3 regions of the Kitasatospora sp. NPDC057015 genome follow, and region 2 is predicted to be linked to each of the others. Evidence: riboswitches for the same ligand, from Rfam matches in the RefSeq annotation. Region 2 holds a riboswitch; each other region holds the start of a gene.
What was found. A riboswitch is a leader RNA that binds a small molecule or an ion and turns the genes downstream of it on or off. The one in region 2 is predicted to bind thiamine pyrophosphate.
Positions count from the first base shown of each region.

Region 1: it holds a riboswitch for thiamine pyrophosphate, as region 2 does, so the genes downstream of both, thiO (glycine oxidase ThiO) here and thiC (phosphomethylpyrimidine synthase ThiC) in region 2, are expected to answer to the same signal.
Region 3: it holds a riboswitch for thiamine pyrophosphate, as region 2 does, so the genes downstream of both, ACFTWP_RS06110 (purine-cytosine permease family protein) here and thiC (phosphomethylpyrimidine synthase ThiC) in region 2, are expected to answer to the same signal.

Region 1 is NZ_JBHUSG010000060.1:49,354-55,869, reverse strand. Features, by position in the region: gene thiE (thiamine phosphate synthase) at 1-116, opposite strand, end outside; gene ACFTWP_RS36475 (Rv2175c family DNA-binding protein) at 116-481, opposite strand; gene ACFTWP_RS36470 (NAD(P)/FAD-dependent oxidoreductase) at 589-1,782, opposite strand; TPP riboswitch at 1,903-2,016, shown strand; gene thiO (glycine oxidase ThiO) at 2,010-3,206, shown strand; gene thiS (sulfur carrier protein ThiS) at 3,203-3,412, shown strand; gene ACFTWP_RS36455 (thiazole synthase) at 3,418-4,236, shown strand; gene pknB (Stk1 family PASTA domain-containing Ser/Thr kinase) at 4,447-6,231, shown strand; gene ACFTWP_RS36445 (FAD-binding oxidoreductase) at 6,374-6,516, shown strand, end outside.
Region 2 is NZ_JBHUSG010000007.1:66,887-73,402, reverse strand. Features, by position in the region: gene ACFTWP_RS09205 (Bro-N domain-containing protein) at 1-842, shown strand, start outside; gene thiC (phosphomethylpyrimidine synthase ThiC) at 948-2,786, opposite strand; TPP riboswitch at 2,782-2,916, opposite strand; gene ACFTWP_RS09195 (hypothetical protein) at 3,031-3,231, shown strand; gene ACFTWP_RS09190 (flotillin family protein) at 3,374-4,882, shown strand; gene ACFTWP_RS09185 (3-oxoacyl-ACP synthase III family protein) at 5,056-6,060, shown strand; gene ACFTWP_RS09180 (glycosyltransferase family 2 protein) at 6,057-6,516, shown strand, end outside.
Region 3 is NZ_JBHUSG010000004.1:281,782-288,297, reverse strand. Features, by position in the region: gene ACFTWP_RS06125 (DUF5926 family protein) at 90-1,085, opposite strand; gene ACFTWP_RS06120 (ATP-binding protein) at 1,198-1,671, opposite strand; gene ACFTWP_RS06115 (glycerophosphodiester phosphodiesterase family protein) at 2,145-2,969, opposite strand; gene ACFTWP_RS06110 (purine-cytosine permease family protein) at 3,105-4,469, opposite strand; TPP riboswitch at 4,552-4,701, opposite strand; gene ACFTWP_RS06105 (S1C family serine protease) at 5,025-6,516, shown strand, end outside.

The sequences.
Region 1 (6,516 bases), on a different contig from region 2:
GCGTCCAGGAACTGCTCCAGGTCGCCCTGCTCGCGGCGGGCGTCGGTGCACAGGTAGAGGCGGGCGTCGGCCAGCTGCGCACGGGCGCCGGCCGCCGCCGTGGTGCCGGCCGCCATCAGATCAGCATCGCCTGGGCGCGGCGCTTCACCTCGGTGCCGCGGTTCTCCTGCAGCGCCTGGATGGGGCTGCCGGGCAGCGACGGGTCCTCGGTGAACAGCCATTCGAGGATCTCCGCGTCGTTGTACCCGCAGTCGCGGAGCACGGTCAGCGTGCCGGACAGGTGCTTGACCAGGCCGGGGCCGTCGATGAAGGCGGCCGGCACCTGCAGCGACTTGTTCGGGCCGCGGCGGACGGCGATCAGGCCGCCGTTCTTGACCAGGTCGCGCACCTCGGTGACGCGGACACCCCACTGCTCCGAGATGTCGGGCAGGTACATCCACTCGGGGACAAGGTCTTCAATCTTCGCTTCGATCTCGCTCACGTCACCAGACTGCCACCTCGCCGGGCCGCCGCGCACCACACGCTCCCGCGCCGGCCCGCCCGGTGACGGAACATGACCGGCCGTGACCTTCCGTGACGGCGCGTTCCTCAGGCGAGGGCGGACTTCAGCGGGACGGCCGGGTCGGCGGCCAGCGCCCGGTCCAGCACGGCGCCGCGTTCCAGCAGGCGCCGGCCCTGGGTGAGGTCCCGGGGGCGGTCGACCGCCAGCAGGGCGCGCAGCTCGCCGCCGCGCAACCAGAGCACCGCCCAGGTCGGGTCGCCCGGCGCCCCGCGCCACAGCAGCTCGTCGCCCTCGGCGTGCCGGCCGGCGTACTGCACCATCCGTCCGAACTGCTCGGACCAGAAGTACGGCACCGGGTCGTACGGGGTGTCCGCCCCCAGCAGCGAGGCGGCCGCGGCCGCACCGGACTGCAGCGCGTGGTCCCAGTGCTGCACGCTGAGCCGGCCGCCGGCCCGGGCCGAGGGGTACGAGACGCAGTCGCCGGCCGCCAGCACGCCCGGCACCGAGGTGCGCAGCCGCTCGTCCACCAGGACGGCGCCGGAGGCGTCCAGCTCCACCGCCGAACCGGCCAGCCAGCCGGTCGCCGGCCGGGCGCCGACCCCGACCACCACCTCGTCGGCGGCCAGCCGGGCGCCGTCCGCCAGCAGCACCTCGTGCGGGCCGACCGAGGCCACCACCGCGCCGCAGCGCAGGTCGACGCCGGCCGCCCGGTACCAGTCGGCCATCGCCCCGCCGACCGCCGCGGGCAGCGCGCCCGGCACCGGGGCGGGACCGGCCTCGACCACGGTGACCTCGCAGCCCAGCGCCCGGGCCACGGTGGCGGTCTCGGCACCGATCCAGCCGGCCCCGACCAGCACGATCCTGGCGCCGGGACGCAGCAGCGCGCGCAGCGCCAGCGCGTCGTCCACGGTGCGCAGCAGGTGCGCGCGGTCGGCACCGGGCAGCGCGGTCGGAGCCGCGCCGGTGGCGATCACCAGGCTCCCGTAGGGCAGTTCGCCCGCGTCGGTGTGCAGCACGCCCGGCTCCAGGCCGGTGGCCCGGCGGCCGGTGACCAGGTCGACGCCGAGCCGGGCGTAGTCGAGGTCGAGGGTGGTGGCGTCGGCCTTGCCGAGCAGTACGTCCTTGGAGAGCGGCGGCCGGTCGTAGGGCGCGTGCGGCTCCTCGCCGAGCAGGGTGACCGGGCCCCGCAGGCCGCCCGCGCGCAGCGCGTTCACGCACTGCGCGCCCGCCAGTCCCGCCCCGACAACGACCACCCGGTCCGTGCTCCGCAGCTCTGCCACGGCGCCACCCTACCGACCGCCCCCGCCGGGGCGTCCACCCTTCGCACGCGCCTTCGGTCCGGAGGGCGGCCGGAGTTATGGTGGGTGCACCTCGACCGGCCGGCGCTCCCGGCGCCGGACGGTCCGTACCACGGGAGCCCGGCGTACCGGGCTGAGAGGCGGGCTGGCACGGCCTGCGACCGTCCGAACCTGATCCGGGTCATTCCGGCGAAGGGAGAGCAGCGACTTTGACACGCTTCAAGAGCGGCGCGAGGACGGACGTCCTGATCGTCGGCGGCGGCATCATCGGCCTCGCGGTGGCCTGGCGGGCCGCCCAGCGCGGCCTGCGGGTGGTCGTGGTCGACCCCGCGCACGGCGGCGGCGCCGCCATGGTGGCGGCCGGCATGCTGGCGCCGGTCACCGAACTGCAGTACGGCGAGGAGCCGCTGCTGAGGCTGGGCATGGCCTCCAACGAGCGGTACGCGGCGTTCGCCGCCGAACTGGAGGAGGCCTCCGGGCTGCCGACCGGGTACCGCGCCTGCGGCACCCTGGCCGTCGCCCTGGACTCCGACGACCGCGAGGAGCTGCGCGAACTCCACGCCTTCCACCGGCGCCTGGGCCTGGACTCGACCTGGCTCACCGGCCGCGAGTGCCGCCGGCTCGAACCGATGCTGGCGCCGGGCGTGCGCGGCGGACTGCACGTCGCCGACGACCACCAGGTGGACGGCCGGCGGCTGGCCGCCGCCCTGGTCGCCGCCTGCGAGCGGGCCGGTGCGGTGCTGCACCGGGCCGAGGTCGCCGAACTGCTGGTCACCGCCGACCGCGCCACCGGCGCCCGGCTGAGCACCGGCGAACGGCTGGACGCCGAGCGGGTGGTGCTCGCCGCCGGCCCGCACAGCCACCTGCTGCCCGGCCTGCCGGCGGGCGTGCTGCCCCCCGTCCGCCCGGTGAAGGGCCAGATCCTGCGGCTGCGGGTGCCCGCGGCCTACCGGCCGTTCCTGTCCCGCAACGTCCGTGCGGTGGTGCGCGGCCAGCACCTGTACCTGGTGCCCCGCGAGGACGGCGAGCTGGTGATCGGCGCGACCAGCGAGGAGCAGGGGTACGACACCACCGTGACCGCCGGCGGCGTGTACGAGCTGCTGCGCGACGCCCACGACCTGGTCCCCGGGATCACCGAGCTCCCCCTGGTGGAGACCTCCGCCGGGCTGCGGCCCGGCTCCCCCGACAACGCGCCGCTGCTCGGCCCGACCGCGCTGCCCGGCCTGGTCGCGGCGACCGGCCACTACCGCAACGGCGTCCTGCTCACGCCGGTGACGGCGGACCTGCTCGCCGACTACCTGGCCACCGGCGTGCTGCCGGACCTGGCCGCGCCGTTCTCCCCCGGCCGGTTCTCCACCGGCCCCACCTCCTTCGAACCCTCCCCTCCCGCAAAGGCCCTGGCATGACCGACATCTCACTCTCCGTCAACGGCGAGCCCCGGCGGGTGCCCGCCGGGAGCACCCTCGCCGAGGTGGTGGCCGGCGTGAGCGGCGCGCCGTCCGGCGTCGCCGCCGCGGTCAACGAGGCCGTGGTGCCCCGCGGCGCCTGGGCCGGGACGGCGCTCGCCGCCGGCGACCGGGTCGAGATCCTCACCGCCGTCCAGGGCGGCTGAGCGCCATGGCCGACCTGCGCCCCGACGAGGAAAAAGACGTCCTGACCATCGCCGGCACCGCCTTCGCCTCCCGCCTGATCATGGGCACCGGCGGGGCGCCGAGCCTGGAGGTCCTGGAGCAGGCGCTGCGGGTCTCGGGCACCGAGCTGACCACGGTGGCGATGCGCCGGGTCAGCACCTCCACCCAGGGCTCGGTGCTGGACGTGCTGACCCGCAACGGCATCCGGGTCCTGCCCAACACCGCGGGCTGCTTCACCGCGGGCGAGGCCGTCCTGACGGCCCGCCTGGCCCGCGAGGCGCTCGGCATCGACTGGGTCAAGCTGGAGGTCATCGCGGACGAGCGGACCCTGCTGCCCGACCCGATCGAACTGCTGGACGCGGCCGAAACCCTGGTCGACGACGGCTTCACCGTGCTGCCGTACACCAACGACGACCCGGTGCTGGCCCGCAAGCTGGAGGACGTGGGCTGCGCGGCGATCATGCCGCTGGGTTCGCCGATCGGCTCCGGACTCGGCATCCGCAACCCGCACAACTTCCAGCTGATCGTGGAGAGCGCGAACGTCCCGGTGATCCTGGACGCCGGCGCGGGCACTGCCTCGGACGTGGCCCTGGCGATGGAACTCGGCTGCGCCGCGGTGATGCTGGCCTCCGCCGTGACCCGCGCCCAGGACCCGGTGCTGATGGCCGAGGCGATGCGGCACGCCGCGGAGGCCGGTCGGCTCGCCCACCGCGCCGGGCGCATCCCCCGCCGCTTCCACGCCGAGGCCTCCTCCGCGATGGCCGGCCGGGCCGACCTCGACCACCGGGAGCGGCCGGCGTTCTGAGCGCCCCGGGCGGCCGGCGCTCCGAGCGGCGGGAGCGGCGGGAGCGGCAGGAGCGGCCGGCCGCGGAGCGCGACGGCGCGGGCGTGATCCGGTGCCGCCCGGCGCGGCCGCCCCGGTGACGGAACTGTCCCAAGCTCGGCACAAGCCGCCCCGGGCGCGGTGTCCGCCCGGGGCCGCCGGCGTGGGCGCCCCTACACTTCCCTGGTGGACATGGCACTGCACGACCCCCTGATCGGTACCCTGCTGGACGGCCGGTACCGGGTCGAGCAGCGCATCGCGACCGGCGGGATGGCCACCGTCTACCGCGGGACGGACACCCGGCTGGACCGGGTGCTGGCGCTCAAGGTGATGCACCCCTCGCTCGCCGGGGACGCCGACTTCACCGGGCGCTTCATCCGCGAGGCGAAGGCCGTGGCCAGGCTCTCGCACCCCAACGTGGTCAACGTCTTCGACCAGGGCGCCGACGGCGGGACGGTCTTCCTCGCCATGGAGTACGTCCCCGGCCGGACCCTGCGCGACGTCCTGCGCGACCGGGGCGCGCTGTCCATCCGGGCCGCCCTGGACATCCTGGAGCCGGTCCTGGCGGCGCTCGGCTCCGCGCACCGGGCCGGGCTCGTGCACCGGGACGTCAAGCCGGAGAACGTGCTGATCACCGACGACGGGCTGGTCAAGGTCGCCGACTTCGGCCTGGTCCGGCTGCTGAACGGCACCGACGGCGCGGTCACCGCCACCACCACGCCGACGGCCGGCGTGCTCGGCACGGTCGCCTACCTGGCGCCCGAGCAGATCCGGCCGGGCACGCCCACCGACCAGCGGGTGGACGTCTACGCGGCGGGCATCGTGCTCTACGAGATGCTCACCGGCGCCCGCCCGTACACCGGCGAGAACCCCGTCCAGGTGATCTACCGGCACCTGCACGAGGACGTCCCCGCGCCCTCCCTGGCCGTCCCCGGCGTCGGGCCCGGGCTGGACGCCATAGTGGCCGCGGCCGCGGCCCGCGATCCCGGCGCACGCCCGTTCGACGCGGTGGAGCTGCTCGCCGCGCTGCAGCGGGTGCGCCGCACCCTGACGCCGGCCGAACTGGACGCCGAGCCGCCCGCCTCCACCCGGCCGACGCCGGCGTACCCGACCACCGAGTCGACCTCGGTCATCCAGCCGGCCGTGCTGCACACCAGCGTGCTGGAGGTGCCCGCGGAGCTGATGGACGAACTGCTGGCCGCGCCGCGCCCGTACGACGAACCGGCCCCCGCCGGCGGGCGGGCGGACCGGCGGACCGGCGGCCCGCGCCGCCGTCGCGGGCCCCGCCTGCCCCGCCGCTCGCGGGCCGCGCTGGTCTGGGGCGCCGTGCTGGTCGTGGTGCTGCTGCTGGTCGGCGGGGCGACGTACGCACTGTCCGGCGCGGTGTACACGACGGTGCCCGGCGTGCTGGGCAAGAGCCGGGCGGAGGCGGTCTCCGTGCTGGACGGGGCCGGGCTCCGCGGCAGTTTCACCGAGGTGTACAGCGAGACCGTCCCGGCCGGCACGGTGGTCGACACCGACCCGGGGGTCGGGCGGCGCACCCGCAAGAGCGACCCGGTGGCGGTGACCGTCTCGCGCGGGCCCAAGCGGATCGCCGTACCCGAGCTCGCCGGCAGGACCCTGGACCAGGCGCGGCAGGCACTGGTCTCCGCGCAGCTGGCACCCGGCACCAGCAGCGAGCGGTACGACGACGCCGTCCCGCAGGGCTCGGTGATCAGCAGCTCGCCGGCGGCCGGCGAGCGGCTGCCGGAGAACACTCCGGTGTCGCTGGTGGTCAGCAAGGGCATGGTGCCCGTCCCCGACGTGGGCGGCATGACCAAGGACGAGGCGACGAAGGCGCTGACCGACGCCGGTTTCCAGGTGCAGAGCAACGGCCTGAACCTGTTCGGCACCGGCAAGGTCTCGGGCCAGAACCCGGCCGCGGGCCAGCGCCGCCCGCAGGGCAGCACGGTGGTCATCAGCTTCCCGCTGATCTGAGTGGCCCGGCGGCGTCCCGCGCCGCACGTACCGGCGGCGCGGCGCCGCGGCCCGGGTTGAGCCTTCACCCGAACGGCGTAGCGTGAATGGAGGGCCCCGGACGGGGCTTCGCACAGGCCGGTACCCCCGAGGAGTGGTCACCATGGCCGGGATCACCATCGACGACTTAAGAGAACGTACCCGGGGTGCCGTGATCACCCCCGGCGACAGCGACTACGACGAGGCCCGCAAGGTCTACAACGCCACGGCCGACCGACGGCCCGCAGCCGTCGTCCGGTGCGCCAA
Region 2 (6,516 bases):
CCGTCGACGGGGAGCCGTGGTGGGTCGCCGCGGATGTCGCCGCGGTGCTCCAGATCGCCCGCGTGCACAGTGCTGTACGCGGGCTCGACGACGACGAAAAGGGTGCGCATACTATGCGCACCCCTGGTGGTGACCAGCAGCTTTCCATCATCAGCGAGTCCGGGCTGTACTCACTGATCCTTCGTTCCAGGAAGCCCGATGCCAAGAGGTTCCGCCGCTGGGTGACCCACGAGGTGCTCCCCGCGATCAGGCGGACCGGCCGCTACCAGGCCGAGGACAACCCGGCGTCGGAGCTCCCTGCCGAGACCGCCGTGATCTTCAGGTCGGTCGCGCGAGCCGGCCTGGAGGCCCTCCTCGCCCTGGCCAGGACCGACCCCCGGGACGCCGCCGCCGTCATCGCCGAGGCGCTGTCCCGGGCGAGTCCGGAGCAGGCATCGGGCGTCCTCGCCGGCCTTCGGGTCGACCACGACGCCGCACCGCCCGCCGTGCCTGCCCAACGGGAGCCCTCGGCCCCCCTCTGGCATCCGCGGATCCCCGAGGCCGCCGTCTCCTTCGGCGCGATGGCCGAGGTCCTCGGCTGCGAGTTCGACCGCCCCGACCTCAGCCGCGACCAGCTCTTCGCGATCGCCCGGGACGCCCGGCTGCTGCAACCGCTGGCGGCACCGTACAGCGGCAACACCCTCGCGGACCCGCGCCTCTCGACGCTCTTCGTGATCCGCCGCATCGCCGGAGCCTCGCACGGCTGGCCCTGCACGCACCACTACCAGCCGCTCGCCCTGCCGCCGGGTCTCATGATCATGCGCCAACTGGTGGCGCAGGACATCGACCGCGGAGTGCTGTAGCGCCGTGTCCGGCGCGGCTCGACCCACTGCCGGAGCGCCCCGGGCTCGCCGATCCCCGGTCCGCGCCCTCCCCTGCGGGGCGCGGACCGGGACTCGGCCGTGCCGTCAGTCCGCCAGCGGCAGGTACACCCGGTTGCCCTTGGCCGCGAACTCGGCGGACATCGCGGCCATGCCGGCCTCCGCCTCGCCGTCCAGGGCCGAGGCGACGGCGGTGGACCCGTCACCGTGTTCGTCGCGGATCTTCTGACTGATCTTCATCGAACAGAACTTCGGCCCGCACATCGAGCAGAAGTGGGCCGTCTTGGCGGGCTCCGCCGGGAGCGTCTCGTCGTGGAAGGCGCGGGCCGTCTCCGGGTCGAGGGCCAGGTTGAACTGGTCCTCCCAGCGGAACTCGAAGCGGGCGTCGGAGAGGGCGTCGTCCCAGTCGCGGGCGCCGGGGTGGCCCTTGGCGAGGTCGGCGGCGTGCGCGGCGATCTTGTAGGTGATCACGCCGGTCTTGACGTCGTCCCGGTTCGGCAGGCCCAGGTGCTCCTTGGGCGTGACGTAGCAGAGCATCGCGGTGCCCCACCAGGCGATCATCGCGGCGCCGATGCCCGAGGTGATGTGGTCGTAGCCGGGTGCGACGTCGGTGGTGAGCGGGCCGAGGGTGTAGAACGGCGCCTCGTCGCAGATCTCCTTCTGGAGATCCATGTTCTCCTTGATCTTGTTCATCGCGACGTGCCCGGGGCCCTCGATCATCACCTGGACGTCGCGCTCGCGGGCGATCCGGCCGAGCTCCCCGAGGGTCTGCAGCTCGGAGAACTGCGCCTCGTCGTTGGCGTCCGCGGTGGAGCCGGGGCGCAGGCCGTCACCGAGCGAGAACGTGACGTCGTAGCCCGCGAGGATGTCGCAGAGCTCCTCGAAGTTGGTGTAGAGGAAGTTCTCCCGGTGGTGCGCCAGGCACCAGGCCGCCATGATCGAGCCGCCGCGCGAGACGATGCCGGTCTTGCGGCGCGCGGTCATCGGCACGTACCGCAGCAGCACGCCGGCGTGCACGGTCATGTAGTCGACGCCCTGCTCGCACTGCTCGATCACGGTGTCGCGGTAGACCTCCCAGCTCAGGTCCTCGGCCTTGCCGTCGACCTTCTCCAGCGCCTGGTAGAGCGGCACCGTGCCGATCGGGACGGGGGAGTTGCGCAGGATCCACTCGCGGGTGGTGTGGATGTTGCGACCGGTGGAGAGGTCCATGACGGTGTCGGCGCCCCAGCGGGTGGCCCAGGTCATCTTCTCCACCTCCTCCTCGATCGAGGAGGTGACCGCCGAGTTGCCGATGTTGGCGTTGATCTTCACCAGGAAGTTGGTGCCGATGATCGCCGGCTCGACCTCGGGGTGGTTCACGTTCAGCGGGATCACCGCGCGGCCGCGGGCCACCTCGGAGCGGACGTACTCCGCCTCCATGCCCTCCCGCAGGGCGATGAACTCCATCTCCGGGGTGATGATCCCGCGCTTCGCGTAGGCGAGCTGGGTGACGGCGGCGGAGCCGCGGCCGCGCAGCGGGCGGCGCGGGCGGCCGGGGAAGACGGCGTCCAGGTTGCGCAGGTCCCCGCCGCGCGGCGAGGTGTGCTTGATCCCGTCGTCCTCCGGGCGGGCCTCCCGGCCGTCGTACTCCTCGACGTCGCCGCGCTGACGGATCCAGGAGTCGCGCAGGGCGGGCAGCCCGCGGCGGACGTCCGGCTCGTAGCCGGGGTCGGTGTACGGGCCGGAGGTGTCGTACAGCGGGACGCTCCCGCCGTTGGTGAGCACCACCTCGCGGTAGGGAACCCGCAGGTCGGGGCGGGATCCCTCGCGGTAGGCCTTGCGCCACGCGGGGGTCGGGTAGCCGGTGGCCGCGCTGCTGACGGTGCTTCCGGACGTGCCGTTCGCCGGATTCCGGACAGACTTCTCCGGTGTTTCGAACATGGTCATCTGACCTTCTACTCCCTACGCCGGCATTACCCGGTCCAGGTTCCTGCGGTCGACGCAGCGGTCGGTACGCGTGGTGCGTGCCGTTCAGCGCCCTCTCAGCCCGGTGCTCCGAGCTCCCGTGTCTACGGACGGTTTTGTCCGCAACAAGACCTCAACACCGTAGCGGGCACTCCGGCGGTGGTCCAGAGGGGGTCCGCGGAGCGGCCGGCGGGCAGACTGGGACCGGACGGAGAGAGGAGCCGCGGTGGTCGGCAGCACGGGACGGGTCACGGGGACGGTCGGCGACGGCCTGGTCGGCGAGGTGATCATCCACGTTCCGGCCCGGCAGGGGTCGGAGGCCTTCCTCGCCCATCCGGCGTTCCCGGGGGAGCGGTTGGCGGTCGGCTCCCGGGTGGTCGTGGTCGAGTACCAGCCGCCACGGACCGTGTACGTAGCACCGGCCTGACCGGCTGATACAGAATCAGGACATCAACTGCTTCCCAACTGATCGGAACAGGCGCAGAATCCTGCTGCCACCGCGTTCCGCGCCACCCTGCACAACCGAGCGCAGCCACGGAACCGGTGTGCCCTGAAGGGGGAATCAGCCGATGCTCATCGGCATCGCAGGGGCGGCCGTCGCCTCGATCTTCATCCTGATCGTGCTGTTCAAGCTCATGTGGCGGGTCGCCGAGCCCAACGAGGCACTGATCATCTCCGGGTCCAGGCACCGCGCCGAGGGAGTCGGCGAGGGCCTGGGGTTCCGGGTCGTCACCGGCCGCGGGACGCTCGTGACCCCGGGCGTCCAGGTCGTCCGCAAGCTGTCGCTGGACCTCAACGAGGCCGACCTCGACGTCGAGTGCGTGACCTCGCAGGGGATCCCGGTGCACGTCAAGGGCGTCGTGATCTTCAAGGTGGGCGACGACACGGTGTCGATCGCCAACGCCGCCCGCCGCTTCCTGGACCAGCAGCAGATGATGGGCCACCGGGTCCACAACGTCTTCGCCGGTCACCTGCGCTCCATCGTCGGCGGGCTGACCGTCGAGGACATGATCCGCGACCGCGAGCGGCTCACCGGGGAGACCCGGGCGGCCTCCGGCACGGAGATGGAGAAGCTGGGTCTGATCATCGACTCGCTGCAGATCCAGGAGATCCTCGACCCGACCGGGTACATCCAGAACCTCGCCGCCCCGCACGCCGCGCGGGTCATGCGGGACGCCCGGATCGCCCAGGCCGAGGCGGACCGCCAGGCCACCGAGGCCGAGCAGGAGGCGTTCGCCCGCAAGGCCGAGGCGACCCGCAACAGCGGCATCCAGCAGGCCGGCTACCAGGCCGAGATGGAGACCGCGACGGCCCGCGCCATGCAGGCCGGACCGCTCGCCCAGGCCGCCGCCCGCCAGGAGGTCGTGGTCCAGGAGACCAAGGTCGCCGAGCTGGAGGCGCACCGCAAGGAGCAGCAGCTCCAGGCGGACGTCCGCAAGCCCGCCGACGCCCGTGCGTACGAGACCCGGACCAAGGCCGACGCCGACCGCGACGCCCGGATCTCGGCCGCCCAGGCGCAGGCCAAGGAGACCGAGCTGAAGGCCGGCGCCGAGGCGAACCGGGTGAAGATCGCGGCACTCGCCGAGGCCGAGGCCACCAAGGCCAGGGGCCTGGCCTCCGCCGAGGCGACCCGCGCCACCGGCCAGGCCGAGGCCGCCTCCGCGGAGGCGAAGGGCCTCGCGGCGGCGGAGGCCGCCCGGGCGCTCGGTCTGGCCGAGGCCGAGGCGATCAAGGCCCGTGCGGCGGCCCTCGCGGAGAACCAGGAGGCCGTGGTCGCGCAGCAACTGGCCGAGAACTGGCCGGAGATCGTCCGGGCCGGCGCGGAGGCCTTCGGCAACGTCGAGCACATGGTGCTGCTCAACGGCGCGGAGGGGATGGGCGAGATGTTCGCCAAGGCGCTGACCATGGGCGGCACCGGCCTCGGCCTGGCCCGCCAGCTGCTGGGGACGATGAACGGCGCGGTGACCGGCCCGGCCGCCGCCGTGGCGAACGGCGCCGCCCCGGCGCCCGCCGACCCGACCGCGCCGGGCGGACCGGCCCGCCCGCGGGCCCAGGCGATCCCCGTCCAGGACGCCTGAGGTCGATCCGTCGACGTCGGCCGGGGCCCGGCCGCGTCGCCCGTCCACCGCGTCGCCCGTCCACCGCGTCGCCCGTCCACCGCTGCGGTGGGCGGGCGACGCCGGTGTCCGGGCTCCCGAACTGAGTACCCGTACTCAAGCCACCGCCGCCGCCCCGAGGGGAACATGAGGACATGGACCTTCCGATAGCGCGGGTCGGCATCACGGCCGTCGGCTCGTACCTGCCCTCCCGTCGGCTGACCTCCCAGCAGCTCCAGGACGAGGTGACCGCCGGACTCCGGCTGCCGGAGCGGATGTTCGAGAAGGCGACCGGCATCGTCACCCGGCACTTCGCGGCCGAGGGCGAGTACGCCTCCACGCTGGCCCTGGGCGCCGCCCGCCGGGCCCTCGACGCCCGGGGCGTCGACCCCCTCGACATCGACCTGCTGCTCTACGCCTCCGCCACCCGCGACGTCTGCGAGCCGGCCACCGCCCACCTCGTCCAGGCCGAACTCGGCTCCCGGGCGCACGCCCTGGACGTCGGCAACGCCTGCAACAGCTTCCTCAACGGGATCGACCTGGCCCGCGCGATGATCCTGGCCGGCCGGGCCCGCCGGGCCCTGGTGGTGACCGGCGAGACGCCCAGCCGGGCCATGCGGCGCGACCCGGGCGGCCTCGCGGACTTCCGGGAGGGGTTCGCCGGCTACACCTTCGGGGACGCCGGGGCCGCGGTGGTCGTCGAACCGGTGGAGCGCGGCGGGATCCTCGACATCGAGACCGAGACCGCCTCCGAGCACTGGGCGGTCGGCGGCATCCCCGGCGGCGGCTCGCGCCACCCGCGCGGCGACGAGTACAGCTACTTCCGCGGCGGCGGCACGGAGTTGCGCGGCGTCTTCGAGAAGATCGGCGGCGACATCCTGACCAGGGTCGCGGCCCGCACCGGTCTCGGCTGGGACGCCTACGCGCGCGTCCTGGTCCACCAGGTGACGGTGCCCTACCTGGAGCGCTTCGTCGAGCTCACCGGCGTGCCGGCCGAGAAGCTCGTCCTCACCGTGCCCGATCTCGGGAACATCGCCAGTGCCACGCTGGGTGTCCAACTGGACCGCGTCCAGCACGAACTGAACCCGGGGGACCGGGTGCTGCTGGTCGGCCTCGGCGGCGGGGTCAGCCTGATGACGATGGTCTGGGAGGCGTCGTGAGCGGCTCCCCCGCCGGCCCGGGCAGCCTCTGGGTGATCGTCCCGGCGTACCAGGAGGAGGCCAGGATCGGGGACACCCTGACCGCCCTCGCCCGGCAGCACGACCGGGACTTCACGCTCCTGGTCGTCGACAACGGATCCACCGACCGGACGGTCGAGCTCGCCCGCGCCTTCGGCGAGCGGGCGCCGTTCCCGGTCCAGGTGCTGATCGAACCGGAGAAGGGCGTCGGCTGCGCCGTCGACACCGGGTTCCGGCACGCCGTCGCCCGGGGCGCCCGGCTGCTGGCCCGCACCGACGCCGACTGCGTCCCGCAGCCCACCTGGACGGCCGCCGCCCGGATCGCGCTGACCGAGGCCCCCGGCCTGGTCTGCGGGCGCATCGTCGCCCGCCCCGACGAGCACGGCCCGCTCGGCCGGGCCGGGTTCCGCCTGCTGGTCGCCACCGCCGCCGCGTTCG
Region 3 (6,516 bases), on a different contig from region 2:
AAGGATCTGCGGCGGCGCCAATTTCCAAGACCCGGCCGCCGCCCGGAAATTGTGGGCGGCGGCCGGAATGTGACGCGTATCACACGTCGTCAGTTGAGCGTTACCTGACGGTTCACCAGGTTGGCACGGGCACGCCGCTCGTCGGCCGTCAGCGGGGCCGGGTCGGCCAGCGTGGCGGCGAGTCGCTCGGCGAACTCCGCCGCCGGCTTCTCGCAGTCGGCGGCCGTCATCGCCAGCGGCAGGTCCCACACCGGGACGGTCAGCCCGTGCGCGCGGAACGAGCCGACCAGGCGGGTGTCCGGGCCGATCGAGGACGCGTCGGCGGCGGTCAGCCGGGCCAGCGCGTCCAGCAGCTGCTCCTCGGGCACGGTCATCACCCAGCGGAGGTGGTTCTTGTCCGGGGTGCCGCACCAGTAGGCGGAGTCCACGCTCGACAGCTTCTCGGTCGGGATGGCCGAGGCGTTGGCCCGCTCCAGCGAGGCGGCGACCTCGCCGGTGGCGGACTCGGCGTCCTCCAGCCAGAACTCGAAGCCGGTGTGCACGGCCGGCACGAACGGGGCCGTCACGTCGAGCAGGTCCTGCAGGCGGCGGCCGCCCGCGACGGTCCGCCGGGACGGCACGGGCGCGCCGGGCTCGGCGGCCAGCGCCAGCTCCAGTGCGTCCGCCAGGTCGCGGCTCAGGTCGCCGGAGGAGGACTGGGTCTGCAGGCCCAGCAGGATCGAGCCGTCCTGGCGGCGCAGCGCCGGCCAGGCCAGCGGCAGCACGGTCGCCAGCGTCACCGACGGGACGTCACCGGTGGCCTCGTCCGCCACGCCGGCGGCCAGCGTCAGCGGCACCGTGGCGGCCGGCACCAGCTCGCGCAGGGCGACCCAGTCGGCCTCGCCCGCCAGGCCCTCGAACGGACGGTGCACCAGCTCCTGGACGGCGTGCGACGCCTCCCGGCCGTGACAGGCCTTGTACCGGCGGCCCGACCCGCAGGGGCAGTCCTCCCGGGCTCCGACCACGGGAATCGCGCCGGTGGCGGTCGTGGCGGTGGCGGACTGGCTGCGCTGCGGCGCCTTCTTGGCGGCGGCCTTCTTGCCCATGGTGCGGCTCTCCCGGGAACGGTGTCTTCGTGGGACCGGCCGGCACCGGGGGCGGCTTCACCCACCCCGGTGCCCCGGCCGGTCGTGCTCCCGGAAGCCTACTGAGGTTTCCTCACGCGCTTCGCGCGTCGCTCCCGCCCCGCCGGGCGTGCCGCGCCCGCGCCGGCAGTGCCGCCCAGACCGTGACCTCGCCGGGGGCGTCCCGCACCCCCCAGTCGCTCGCCAGCTGGCCGACGATGCTCAGTCCGCGCCCGCCGCGCGAGGTGAGCGAGGGGCTGGACGGCATCGGCCTGGTCGGCGCGCCGCCGTCGGTGACCTCCAGGGTGAGCATCCCGTCCGGGTGCAGGCCCCAGCGGACCAGGACGCCGCCGCCCGCCTCGCCCGTGCTCTCGCCGTCGCCGGTGGCGCGGCCCTGGTGCCCGCCGCCCTGAGGGCCCGACAGGTACCCCGAGGGCACGGCGACCAGGACCGGGTCGACCACCTCGGCCTCGGTGTCGCGGCCCAGGTCGAGCAGCGTCCCGAGCGGTCTCGCGTACCGGCAGGCGTTGCTGAGCAGTTCGGAGAGAATCAGAACCGCGTCGTCCACGACCGATTCCGGTATCTGCCGTTCGCCGAGATCCCGACGCAGCCGACGCCGCGCGACCCCGACGCTGGCCGGGCCGTGCGGCACCGCCATGGTCGATGAAGTCGGCACTTCGCGTGCCACCATCAACGCCACCCCCGGACCTCCTTCAGCGTATGCCGAGGGATGGATGCCCCTTGGGAATGGGTCGGAAACGGGTGCGGGGCGATCCTGCGCGGACATTTCAAGACTTGCGTCAAACATGGTGCGGGAGGTGATTCCGCGCTCACCCTCGGTACATTCCGGACATCGGGAGTCTTCCGACCCGTGGAACACTCCGGTCACCGGACAGTGGGCGATTCGGCGCCACGGCGGGGTCCGATCACCGCCCGCCGTCGGCCGGCGGTGGGCCGGCGCGCTCCGGCGTCCCGGCAGCCCCACGGCCGCCACCCGTCCGCCCCCCGGCCGCCTTCCCGCCCGCGGGCGGGCGGCGACCGTCAGCGGCCCAGTTGGGCGAGCACCTCGGCGGGGCGGTTGGTGATGATCGCGGACACCCCGAGTTCCAGGCACAGCTCGACGTCGGCCGACTCGTCCACCGTCCAGACGTGCACCTGGTGGCCGGCCCGCAGCAGGGCGGGCACCAGCTCGGGGCGGGCGCGGACCAGGTCGATGCCGGGCCCGGCGACGGTCGCGCCGCCCGGCAGCGAACCGCCCGGGCGCAGCCGCAGCGGCAGCATCCGGTCGAACAGGAACACCCGGGAGAACTCCGGGGCCGCCCGCCGCACCCTGCCCAGCGCCAGCGCGGAGAAGCTCATGATCCGCGCCTGCGGCCGGGTGCCGGGCCCGGTGCCGGGGCCGGAGATCCCGTACCGGTCGAGCGCCTTCAGCAGTTCCGACTCCACCCGGCCCCGGAACCGGACCGGGTGCTTGGTCTCGATCGCCAGGTCCACCCGGCGGCCGCAGTCGGCGACCAGCTCCAGCAGGCTCTCCAGCCGCAGCACCGTCCTGGCCTCCGGGTCGCCGACCCCGGCGGCGCCCTTCCAGGAGCCGAAGTCGTACGCCTCCAGCTGCGCCAGGGTCATCGCGGAGACCGCCCCGCGCCCGTCCGAGGTCCGCTGGATCCGGCGGTCGTGCACGCAGACGAGCCGTCCGTCCGCCGTCAGCCGGACGTCGCACTCGAACGCGTCCGCGCCCTCGGCGAGCGCGCGCCGGTACGCGGCGAGCGTGTGCTCGGGCAGGGCCCGGGAGGAGCCGCGGTGCGCCACCACCTGGACGGGCTGTGCGGTGCGGGCGGCGGCGGGGGACAGGTCGGGGCTGGTCACACGGCCAACGATAGGCGGCCCGGATGACGGAACGGCGACGGCGGCCCCAACGTGCGGGGCCGCCGTCGGCCGTGCGGTGAACGGTGCGGGCGGGCGGGCGGGGGTACGCGCTGCCGCCGCGCGGGGCGCCGGGCCTCAGGCCCCGGTGGCCGGGACGCCGCCGGCGCGCCCGGCGCGGGTCAGCGGGGTGAGCGCCAGGGTGATCAGCGCGGGCACCAGGAACCCGAACAGCGAGGCCGAGGTCCAGCTCTGCGGGGTGAAGTGCAGCGCCTCCTGGACGTCCCCCCAGAACCCGACCCACCAGTCCGCGACCGTGGTGGGCGCCAGGAACTGGTACACGGCGAAGCCCAGCACCCACGGCAGCAGCATCAGCCAGCGCGACGGCGCCCGCTCGGAGAGGTCCCAGCCGCGGCGGCCGGCGCCGAAGAAGTAGTCCACCGCGAGCACCGCGAACAGCGGCACGAAGACCGAGCCGATCAGGCCGAGGAAGGCGTAGTACGAGTCGCTGAACTGCTTGATCTGCAGGGCCAGCACCGTGGTCAGCACGCCGATCCCGCCGGTCAGCAGCCGCCGGTCGACCCGCGGGAACAGGTTGTGCACCGACATCGCCGTCGAGTACACGTTCGCGAAGGACTGGTCGGTCTCGCGCAGCACCAGGACCAGCAGGAAGGCCCAGCCGGCCCAGACCCCGGTGAACGAGGAGAAGATCTTCTCGGTGTCACCGCCGGACTGCAGCAGCGCGATCAGGCCGAGCACGTAGCACCAGACCTGGGCGACGGTGTAGCCCGAGAAGGTGCCCCAGAACGAGGCGGCCGCCGTCCGCGAGTGCCGGGTGTAGTCGGCGGCCAGCGGCACGAAGGAGATCGACAGCGCGATCACCGCGTCGGTCGCGCCGAGGAACCCGTGCCAGTTGCCGGCCCCCGGGTCGGGGAAGCCCTGGCGGCCCAGCTGGACGGTGAAGTACACCATCGCCACGCCCACCGCGACGGCGACGTACTTGCGCAGCACGGCGATCGACCCCAGCGGCCAGATCGTCAGCACGGTGGTCACGGCGCCGGCCAGCAGCACGAACAGCCAGCGGTAGCCCTCGGTGCCCGCCACCGTCTGGGCGCCCTGGGCGATCACGGTGAGTTCGAAGACGCCCCAGCCGACGCACTGCGCGATGTTCAGCACGGTCGGCAGGTAGCTCAGCCTGGTGCCGAACAGCCCGCGCAGGTTGGCCATCGCCGGCGCGCCGGTCTTGGCCCCGATCAGGGCGGCGACGCCGAGCGCGGCGGTGCCGATCGCGGTGCCGGCGAGGATCGCGACCACGGCGGCGGTGAAGGACAGCTCCGAGCCCGGTGCGCCCAGCACGGTCGCGGCGGTGCTGAAACCGATCAGGCTGACGCCCAGGTTCAGCCAGAGCGCGAACTGGTCCTTGAAGGACAGCGTGCGCGGCGGTTCGGTGTCGAGGACGAGCGGCGCCTCGGTGCGCCCCGGCGCCTGCGGACGGTCCAGCACGGCGACATCCGTGTGAAGACCCTCGGCGGGTGCGGGGAATTGCGTGGACGCGGACGCGTCCGAAGAAGAGGATGGCGAAGCAGGCGGCATGGCCGATACTCCCTACGCCGGCATTACCCGGACAGGTTCCGGCGGTCAGCGCTCCTTCGCCCGCCGTCCACGACTACCGTGGCGTACGGTCGACCAGCGCACTCTCAGCCTGGAAGAGGTCCAAGCTCCCGCGTGTTCAGATTGAAGCGACAGGCTAGCGGGAGCCGGGAGGAACGCCAAGGCCCGGGCCGCCGGCCGTCCGCATCGCGGGACGCCGGGGGCGGCCCGGCGGCGGCCCGCGGGTGGACCTCGGAGTCCGGTCGGTGGTCGACCGGACGGTCCGCGGGTGGACCGTCGGGGTGGTCCACCGGGGTGGTGCGCAGGCCGGTACGGGGGTGCCGTGTTCGGTGCCGTGTTCGGTCCGGCTAAGGATTCTTATGAGTTCTTCAGAGGGCCCCTTACGGCAATCGAATCCCCCATGAGAAAAACTATGGTTCTTGGTCCTGTCAGCTATGGAGGTCGTCAGTGAGCACCGAGCGCGAGAGTGGGTCCACCGGACCGCAGGAGGAGCAGACCTCCGGCGGTCACGGGGCGGTGGGCCCGGCGCCCGAGAGCCCGGCGCAGCCGCCCGCCGCCGGTACGCCGTCCGCCGGGGACTCCCCGCGGACGCTGGCCTTCGGCAAGCTGAGCGCGCCCGAGCCCGAGCCGGTCGCGGCCGTCGCCCCGGTCGCCCCCGCCGTTCCGGCAGCCGCGCCGTCCTACCTGGACGCGCCGCCGCCCGTGCTGCCCCCGGCGGCCGAGGTCGTCCCGGCAGCGCCGTCCTACCTGGACGCGCCGCCGCCGGCCAACCCGTACGCCACCCCGGCACCGGTCGCCGACCCGTACGCCGCGCCGGCCCCGATCGCCGCCGGCCCGTACGCGGCCGCCCCCGGCACGGGCAGCGACCCGTACGGCGCGCCCGCCGCCCCCGCTGCGGCGGAGCACGCCCACCACCCCTTCGGCGCCGGCCAGCCGCTCGGCGGCTGGGGCACCCAGGACACGGGCGCCGGCGGCACCTTCGGCGGCCCCGGCCAGCCCGGCGGCCCCGGCTACCCGGGCCAGTACCCCGGTCAGTACCCGGGCGGGGCGCCCGGCGGTCCGCGCAAGAAGCGCGGCGGCCTGATCGCCCTGATCGCCGCCGTGGCACTGGTCGCCGGTGTGGCCGGCGGCGCCGTGGGCGTCGCGGTCACCGACCGGGGCGACACGGTCAGCTCCGCCAACGACCACCGCAGCACCACCGTCCCGGCCGGGAACACCCAGAAGAACGAGGCCGCCCCCGGCTCGGTCGCCGCCATCGCGCAGAAGGCGCTGCCCAGCACCGTCACCATCAAGGCGCAGAGCAGCACCGAGTCCGGCACCGGCACCGGCTTCGTCTTCGACACCGAGGGCCACATCCTCACCAACAACCACGTGGTCGCCCCGGCCGCGAACGGCGGCAAACTGACCGTCAAGTTCGCCGACGGCTCGTCCTACAGCGCCTCGGTGCTCGGCCGCGCCGAGGGCTACGACGTCGCCGTGGTCAAGCTCGACAACCCGCCGAAGGACAAGCTCACGCCGCTCCCGGTGGGCAACTCCGACAAGGTCAACGTGGGCGACGCGACCATCGCGATCGGTGCGCCCTACGGGCTGGAGTCCACCGTCACGACCGGCATCGTCAGCGCCAAGGACCGCCCGGTCGCCTCCGGCGACGAGACCGGCGCGCAGGCCTCGTACATGAACGCCCTGCAGACCGACGCCTCGATCAACCCCGGCAACTCCGGCGGCCCGCTGCTCGACGCCACCGGCGCCGTGATCGGCATCAACTCGGCGATCCAGTCCAACTCCTCCGGCAGCGGCCGGGCCGGCAGCATCGGCCTCGGGTTCGCGATCCCGATCAACCAGGCCACCTGGGTCGCCGACACGCTGATCAAGACCGGCCGCCCGGTGTACGCCAAGCTGGACGTGCTGCGCAACGACGACTACAAGGGCGACGGCGCCC